DNA from 2 places in the Mesorhizobium sp. B263B2A genome. Region 2 is predicted to be linked to the other one. Evidence: riboswitches for the same ligand, from Rfam matches in the RefSeq annotation. Region 2 holds a riboswitch; the other holds the start of a gene.
The links. A riboswitch is a leader RNA that binds a small molecule or an ion and turns the genes downstream of it on or off. The one in region 2 is predicted to bind thiamine pyrophosphate.

Region 1: it holds a riboswitch for thiamine pyrophosphate, as region 2 does, so the genes downstream of both, thiB (thiamine ABC transporter substrate binding subunit) here and LB568_RS24575 (YkoF family thiamine/hydroxymethylpyrimidine-binding protein) in region 2, are expected to answer to the same signal.

The regions. Positions count from the first base shown of each region.
Region 1 covers NZ_JAIUIU010000004.1:46,883-51,289, forward strand. Annotated here, with positions in the region: gene LB568_RS09435 (ABC-F family ATP-binding cassette domain-containing protein) at 1-660, opposite strand, end outside; gene LB568_RS09440 (thiamine diphosphokinase) at 662-1,306, opposite strand; TPP riboswitch at 1,394-1,508, shown strand; gene thiB (thiamine ABC transporter substrate binding subunit) at 1,552-2,550, shown strand; gene thiP (thiamine/thiamine pyrophosphate ABC transporter permease) at 2,802-4,407, shown strand, end outside.
Region 2 covers NZ_JAIUIU010000018.1:69,723-74,129, reverse strand. Annotated here, with positions in the region: gene LB568_RS24590 (ABC transporter substrate-binding protein) at 1-125, opposite strand, end outside; gene LB568_RS24585 (ABC transporter ATP-binding protein) at 118-885, opposite strand; gene LB568_RS24580 (ABC transporter permease) at 882-1,730, opposite strand; gene LB568_RS24575 (YkoF family thiamine/hydroxymethylpyrimidine-binding protein) at 1,744-2,352, opposite strand; TPP riboswitch at 2,343-2,456, opposite strand; gene LB568_RS24570 (hypothetical protein) at 2,640-2,954, shown strand; gene msrA (peptide-methionine (S)-S-oxide reductase MsrA) at 3,024-3,542, opposite strand; gene LB568_RS33575 (hypothetical protein) at 3,565-3,690, opposite strand; gene LB568_RS24560 (glycosyltransferase family 39 protein) at 3,733-4,407, opposite strand, start outside.

The DNA of each region.
Region 1 (4,407 bases), on a different contig from region 2:
GTGCTGCTCGCGCTCTTCCTCTTCCAGCACCTGATCGCGCCACTCCTCGAAATGGCCAAAACCCTTGTCGAGCCTGCGGGTCTGGCCGCGGTCGAGCCAGATGGTGGCGCGCGAGACGCGTTCGAGGAAACGGCGGTCGTGCGAGATGACGATATGTGCCGATGAGGTGCGGACAAGCTCTTCTTCCAGCCACTCGATGACCGACAGATCGAGATGGTTGGTCGGCTCATCAAGCAGCAGGATGTCCGGTTCCGGCGCCATGACGCGGGCAAGGGCGGCGCGCCTGGCCTCGCCACCGGACAGATCGTTCGGCCGCTCCTCGCCCGACAGGCCGAGATGCTCCATCAGATAGCTGGCGCGGTAGGGATCATCGGCGGGGCCAAGCCCTGCCTCGACATAGGCGCGGACCGTTGCGAAACCTTCCATGTCGGGCATCTGCGGCAGATAGCGCACGGTCGCCGACGGCTGGCGGAACACCTCGCCGTCCTGGGGTTCGATCAGGCCGGCGGCGATCTTGAGCAGCGTCGACTTGCCCGAGCCGTTGCGGCCGACCAGCGCGATCTTGTCGCCGGCCGAAGCGGTCAAGGCGGCGCCATCGAGCAGCGGCGTGCCGCCAAAGGTCAGTTTTATCCCGTCGAGGTTGAGAAGAGGCGGGGCCATGTCAGCTTTCGGGCAAGGGATAGGGATGAGCGAGCAGCAGCGCGCGGCCGTGGCCGAGCGCGATTTCGAGGCCCCCCCGGACCTCGTTGGAGATGGTCAGCGACGAACCGAAGGCCACCTCGACCTGGTTGAGCGGCCATTTGGCGCCGGTGACGGTCAGGCCGGCGAGGTCTGAAAAGCCGAGGATCGAAAACAGCGTGCCGTCGGTATAGTCGAAACCCGTCTTTCCCAACAGCAAGGGCACGCCTTCCTGGGCGCCGCTGGTCAGCACCACTCCGGTGCCGGTCTCGGCCAGCCGCAGGGCGAGCGACAGATGCAGGAAAGCATGGTCGGCCCGTTTGCCGCCGAAAGCGCCTGCCAGCACCAGGCGGGTCGCGCCTCGTTCGAGTGCGGCGGCGATCGCCAGTTCGCCATCGGTCTTGTCCTTCTCCGCCGGAAAGGTCTGGCGGGGCACGGCGGCCAGATCGTCAAGCAGATTGGCCGGTACCGAATCGAAATCACCCACCCAGAGTTCCGGGACAAGGCCGAGCAGCCGCGCATGGCCGATGCCGGCGTCGGCGGCGATCACGCGGCAGCCTTCGATCTGGCGGTCGAGCCGCGGCGTGCGGATGAGATCGCCGCCAAGCAGGATGGTGAATGTGCTCATATCGTGTGGCCCTTACCAGCCCGACACGCGAAACGGAAGGCGGCAAACTCCCACTTGCGCGGTTCATTGGCCCGGCCTATGTGTCGAAACGCTCTAACGGGGTGCCGGACGCGATCTTCGCGGACCGGCTGAGAGGCAGTCTCGCCAACCCGCTGAACCTGATCCGGTTTGTACCGGCGGAGGGATTAGACGTTTCGGACAGTCCGACGCCTCAATTCCTTTCAACTCGAACGAAGGAGGCGCCGATGCGCACGCTTTTATACTCTCTTGTCTCGGCAGCGGTTCTGGCGCTGTCCGGGCCGGCCTTGGCCAAGGACAAGCTCACCGTCTACACCTATGAAAGCTTCACCGCCGACTGGGGTCCAGGCCCCGTGGTGAAGAAGGAATTCGAGGCCGAATGCGGCTGCGATGTCGAGTTCGTCTCGGTCGCCGACGGCGTGGCGCTGCTCAACCGCGTCAAGCTCGAAGGGGCCTCGACCAAAGCCGATATCGTGCTCGGCCTCGACACCAATCTCACCGCCGATGCCAAGGCGACAGGCCTGTTCGCGCCGCATGGCGCGGTGTCCGACGTCGATGTGCCGGGCGGCTGGAGCGACGATACTTTTGTCCCCTTCGACTATGGCTATTTCGCCGTCGTCTACGACACCGAAAAGCTGAAGAACCCACCCAAGAGCCTTAAGGATCTGGTCGAGGGCAGTGCCGACGACAAGATCGTCATCCAGGATCCGCGCACTTCCACGCCGGGTCTCGGCCTGCTTCTGTGGGTCAAATCGGTCTATGGCGACAAGGCGCCGGAGGCCTGGGCCAAGCTCAAGGCGAAGGTGCTGACGGTGACGCCAGGCTGGAGCGAGGCCTATGGCCTGTTCACCAAGGGCGAGGCGCCGATGGTGCTGTCCTACACCACGTCGCCGGCCTATCACATGATCGCCGAGAACACCGAGCGCTACCAGGCGGCTTCCTTCGAGGAGGGCGAATATCTGCAGATCGAGGTTGCCGGCATCACCACGACGGGCGCCAAGAACCCGCTGGCTGCAAAGTTCATGGCCTTCATGACCAGCCCGAAGTTCCAGGACGCCATCCCCGAGACCAACTGGATGTTCCCCGCCGGCAAGACCGACAAGCCGCTCAACCCGGCCTTCGGCAAACTGGTCAAGCCGACCAAGACCTTGCTGTTCAGCCCGCAGGAGGTCGCCGCCAACCGCAAGGCCTGGGTGGACGAATGGCTTTCGGTGATGAGCAGGTAGGGTTCAAGTCTCGTCGGATGTTTGCGCCAAGCCGCCCCCCTCTGGCCTGCCGGCCATCTCCCCCTCAAGGGGGGAGATTGGCAGTTTTGGCGCCTAGCCAAGTCCAGCAGCATTGGAGAATAGCGAAAGCCTCCGCGTGCGCAATCTCCCCCCTTGAGGGGGAGATGTCCGGCAGGACAGAGGGGGGTGGGCTCGGCCTTCGCCAGGTATTTCCTTCGATCGATACCCACCACAGTGTTGGGTAGCGCGAAATGCATACGCGCCACCCCACCGACCCCCGCGTCAGCGCCGGCATCACCGCGCTTTCCGCGATCGCGCTGCTGATCGGTGGCGCGTTTGCCGGGCTGCTTGTCGAGGGCGCCCACGATCTCACGGGCGCTTGGGCGGCCTTCGATCCCTATCTGCTGCGCGTCGTGCGCTTCACGCTCTTGCAGGCCGCCCTTTCGACACTTCTCTCGGTCATACCGGCGCTGTTCGTGGCGCGTGCGCTGTCGCGGCACCCGCGCTTCCCGGGCCGCGCCTTCATGCTGCAGCTCTTTGCCGTGCCGCTGGCGCTGCCGGCCATCGTCGCGGCGCTCGGGATCCTGGCGCTCTACGGCCGTGCCGGTTATTTCGCCGGCCTGTTCGGCGCGGTCGGCGGCCAGGGCTGGCCAGGCATTTACGGCCTGTCCGGCATCCTCGTCGCCCATGTCTTCTTCAACCTGCCGCTCAGCACGCGGCTGTTCCTCGAGACGCTGCAGACCATTCCTGCCGACCAGTGGCGGCTGGCGAGCCAGCTTGGCATGGGCGCGCGGCCGGCGTTCCGGCTGATCGAATGGCCGACGCTGCGCGCCGCCTTGCCCGGGGTCGCCGGGCTTGTCTTCATGCTCTGCATCACCTCCTTCACCATCGTGCTGACGCTCGGCGGCGGACCAGGCGCGACGACGCTGGAAGTCGGCATCTATCAGGCGCTCCGCTTCGATTTCGATCCGGCGCGGGCGGTCGCGCTGACGCTGCTGCAGATCGCCTTGACCTTCATCGTGGTGCTGGCGCTGACGCGGCTTGGCGCCAATGTCGTCGGTGACACCAACCTGCCGGTCGCACCGCGCCGTTATCTCTCCGTCAACCGGACCGAGACCTGGCTGAACGCGGCGCTCATCGTGCTGGCGCTGCTGTTCGTTGCCGGACCGATGGCGGCCACGGTGATCGCCGGGCTTGGCGCCGATCTCGGCCGGCTCGCCGGCGAGGCCGCGGTCCGGCAGGCGACGCTGACGAGTGCGGTGCTGGCCTTCCTGTCGGCGCTGCTTTCGGTGATGCTGTCGCTGGCCTTGACCATGGCGCGCAGGGCGCTGGCGCTGAACCGCCGCTCCGGGCCAAGGACGCTGCTCGAACACGCCACCGATACCGGCGCGGGGTTCGTCCTGGTCGTGCCGCCCATCGTCATCGGCGCCGGCTGGTTCCTGCTGCTGCGTCATGCCGGCGATGTCTTCGCCATCGCCCCGGTCATGGTCGTCACCGTCAATGCGGTGATGGCGATGCCTTTCGCGTTGCGCGCCGTCCGTCCCGCCTATGATGCGGGCAGCGAGCGTCACGAACGGCTCTGCGCGCAGCTGGGCATTGTCGGATGGGCCAGGCTGCGGCTGGTCGACTGGCCGTCGCTGCGGCGGCCGCTCGCCACCGCCTTCGCCTTCGCCATGGCACTGTCGCTTGGCGATCTCGGTGTCATCGCGCTGTTCGGCAGTGATTCCGTGCAGACATTGCCCTACCTTCTGCTGGCGCGCATGGGCCGCTACCGCACCGCGGACGCCGCCGGCCTGGCACTGTTGCTCGGCCTGGTTTGCCTGGCGCTGGTCCTGGCAGCGGACCGGCTGGGAAAAG
Region 2 (4,407 bases):
ACCGTCCAGTCCAAAGCGACGGTGATTTTCTGCATCGCCGCGAAAGAGCGGCCCGGTCCGGCGATCAGCGGAAGACCGCTGGCGAGGGTAAGCAGCAAGGCCTGCCGGCGCGTCAGATCAGTCATGGTCATGTCCTTTGGAGGGTTGAGGGTTGAGCAAAATGTCGAGGATCTCGGCCTCGAGTGCGATGGCCTGGCGCGCGGCGGCACCGGTCGGGTCGCGCGGACGCGGCAACGGCACCCTGATCTCACGCAGCACACGGGCCGGGCGCGCCGACAGCACATAGATGCGGTCGGACAGGTATACGGCTTCGCGCACATCGTGGGTGATCAGCAGTGCCGTCCAGCGATGGTGCCGCCACATCTGCTCGAGCCAACGCTGCATGGCGGCGCGGGTCAGTGCGTCGAGCGCGCCGAAAGGCTCGTCGAGCAAAAGCATGTCGCGCTCCTGCACAACCGTGCGCAACAGCGCCGCGCGCTGGCGCATGCCGCCCGAAAGCTGCGCCGGAAAATGCCGCTCGAAGCCGGCAAGTCCGAATTCGGCGAACAGCGGCGCGACCCGCGCCCGTGCTGCCTTGCGCTTGATGCCTTGCACTTCGAGCCCGAGTGTCGCGTTGTCGAGGATGCGCCGCCACGGCATCAACGCATCGCGCTGCGGCATGAAGGCAAAATGCCGGCCGTGATCGTCGAGCGGCACGCCGTCGAACAACATCTCGCCTTCGCCATGTTCGGCGCCGGTCAGAAGCTGGAACAGCGTCGACTTGCCGGCGCCCGACGGTCCGAGGATCGAGACGAATTCGCCGGCACCGACGTTGAGCGAAATGTCGGCAAGAACGTCGAGCCCGCCAAACGCCTTGCGCACATGTCGCAATTCGAGCCGGCTCATCTCCGCGCCGCCTCTGCCGCGGCTTGCTTGCCCGCGGCCCGTTCCCAGGGCATGGCCAAGCGCTGCAGCAGCACCGTCAATCCGAACAGGATGAGAGTAAGCGCGGCGCTGACGCCGACGGCGGCCAGCACCAGGTCGGGGCGAAAATTGTTCTTGGCGTTGAGCATGTAGATGCCCAGCCCCTTGGCGGCACCCGCATATTCGGCGAAGATGGCGCCGACGACGGCATAGGTGATGGAGATCCGCAGGCCAGCGAAGAAATATGGCAGCGCCGAAGGCAGCCGCGCCAGCACGAAGACGCGCCAGCGCCCTGCCCCCATGGCGCGTAGCATCTGGCCGATCTCGGGCTCGGTTGCCTCATAGCCCTCGACCAGCGCCACCAGCATCGGGAAGAAGGTAACCAGCGCCACCAGCATGATCTTCGGCGCCAGCCCGAAGCCGAACCACAGCACCACCAGCGGCGCGATCGCAACCAGCGGCAAGGTCTGGCTGATGATGAAGACGGGAAAAAGCGCGCGCCGCAGCGGCTGGAAGAAGTCTACCAACATCGACAGCGCGAAAGCGGCGCTGAGCGAAAAGGCAAAACCGATGAGCGTGGCGCGGATGGTGGGAATGGCGTTGTCGACCAGCGCGTCACGATTGAGCATCGCCTGCTCAAAGACACGCGAGGGCGCCGGCAGAGTCGTCGGCTTGATGCCGGAATAGGTAGCGTAGAGTTCCCAGGCCACGAGCAGCAACCCGACCGACATTACGGCCGGTACTGCCTTGGCGAGGATGCCCGCGAGGTGACGCGGGCGGCTGAATGACGATGAGACCACGAGAGGACAACCTTGACGGTCGCGCATCGGCGCGAGCGGTTCAGACAGCAGTGGGGCTGTTGGCGGAAACCGTGACGTCGAGGGTTACGTGGCCGGCACCCGGCCCGAAGCGGCAGAAAGCTTCGTTGAGCGCCGAAAAGATCGCGCCCGTATCGCCGCGCAGTTTGGTGCAGAAATTTTTGGAGCGATCGTAGACGCCGGACTGTTTCAAGAAATCGATGCAACCATAGATCTCGTCCATGTGGTCACCGGTACCCATCACATAAAGCGAGAATTGCGCCGCCGCCGGCTGGCCGGTGGCGACCGCGCCATGCACGGCTGCGATGGCGGCTTCCTTGCGCGGGCCGAGCGGCCCGACAGGTCCGCCGAAGGCCTCGGAGCGGCAGATCGGATCGTCCGGCTCGCCTGGGCAGCCACGCGAAATGGCGGCTGACAAAACGCAATGCTTGCCGCTGCGCGCGGCCGCCACGAACAGGTCGCGCAGAGCCGGGAACAGCACTTCGGGCGGCCCGACCAGCAAGGTCGAGATGTCGTCGGTCTCGATCCTGAGCCGGTCACGATAGGGATCGAGCGCACCGAGCGCGCCCAAAATGACGCCGACGAAATCGTCGGCCATGGGATATAGGGAAATCTGTGCGCCTGAAAACATAGCCCGCCTCGCTCCGCTGGTATTACCCAGATCAGCTTCTAGGGTCTGTGGGCTTGCCGCCCCCGTCTCAGCCCCGACCGTACGGAGCACCCCTGTGGATGGGCGCGTTAAAGCACTATTCGATCGATTGGGGAAGCCGTTTTTTTCAGCGAACTGCGCCAAAAGCATTGCGCCAGAGTGGGAGCGATTGGCTCTGGCGGCGCGAGAATTTATCGGGAACCTTCATCAGACCGAGAGGTTGTCCCACCAGTCGCTACGCGACGAGTTCACAGAAATGGAGACAAACCATGTTCATGAAAATCCTCGCAGCTTCGACGCTCACCATCGGCCTGGCCGCATCGGCCATGGCGCAGAGCAATGACACAAGCGGCACCAACGGAGCCGGTAGCGGCAGGTCGGTCACGGTCGATCCGAATACGCCAGCTTCGCCCAACACCGTCGACCCGTCGGTGACCAACAGCACGACTGGCACGCTGGATGATATGAACTCCAACGCGGATCGGAATTGTCCTGCCCATCCGCAGGGCGCGCAGCCCGATGCCAATGGCATGTCGCCGGGTACCACCGCGCCGACGGTTAACGACAAGCATTGCGGCAAGTAGGATTTGCAATGAGAAGAAACCGCGGAGCGAGCGCTCCGCGGCTTCTCAAATCCTGTCGTATGACTGAATCTACGGTACCGCTTTTTCTCGAACCGGCAGCTTCCAGCCTGGCCTGACGAAATGGCAGGTGTAGCCGTTGGGATATTTCTCCAGATAATCCTGATGCTCCGGCTCGGCCTCCCAGAAAGCACCGACCGGCGCGACTTCGGTGACGACCTTGCCGGGCCACAGGCCCGAGGCATCGACATCGGCGATGGTGTCTTCGGCGACGTTCTTTTGCTCGTCGCTGGTGTAGTAGATCGCCGAACGGTAGCTCATTCCGACATCGTTGCCCTGTCGGTTGCGTGTCGTCGGATCGTGGATTTGGAAAAAGCGCTCCAGCAGCGTGCGATAGCTGATCACGGCCGGATCGAAATTGATCTCGATCGCCTCGGCGTGCGTGCCATGATTGCGATAGGTGGCGTTTGGCACATCGCCGCCCGAGTAGCCGACACGGGTCGAGATGACGCCGGGATAGCGCCGTATCAAATCCTGCATGCCCCAGAAACAGCCGCCGGCAAGTACTGCGCGTTCGGTCGAAGTCGCCATGTCACCTCTCCTCAAAAGCAATTCACGGAAAACGGACCGCGATTTCCGTCTTGAATTGCACGACAACAAATTGGATTTCCCATAAATGGGCACTGTCGGCGACTTCGTCCAGTCGCCCGAGCGCGGCGCCGGCGGTGCGTGCGGCCATGCCCCGACGAAATGGCACGACGCGGAACCGGATCCGTGGACTTCAGCTGTGCGGTTGTCCAGCCGGGCTGTCGACAGCAAGCGGCAGGCGCGTGCCGGGCGGGATGGCGGCAAAACTGATCGCCACCGGCGGCGCCTCTTGCGACCAGTTGAAAAGAACGGTCTTGACCGGAATGTTGTCCAGCCATGAGTGCAACTGCGGTGGCACGCCATGGCCCAGCCAAACCATCAGCATGCCGTGGTCGTGCAACCGCTGCAGTGTGATCCAGGGCGCGAACCGCATATCGAGGTCGGTGAAAATCGACGGCTTGTCATAGGCATTGAGACCCGCCAGCATCGCCAGATTGGTGTCGCCGCCGACGATGTCGAGTCGGCCGGGCACAGCCGCGTGCCAGACTGCCTCGGCCTCGTCCGAGATCGGTCGTGCCGGCCAGCAAACGGCGTCCATGCGCCCGCGCACATTGCAGTCCGTCCAGCGGATGGCCGCATAGGCGCCTGACATGCCGACGATGCAGATGAATGCGCAGATCGTCAGTTTTCGCATCTCTGTGGCGCCGAGCCGATGGCCCAAGAACGCCAGCGCGACGACGCCGACAAGATTGTACATCGGCGCGCCCCAGGCTTCGCCTGTGCCGGTAAACAGCGAGGCGACCATGACCAGCGCCGCGGGCCCAAGGCCCATCCACATGAGATAAACACGCGAGCCGCGCTCGACGGG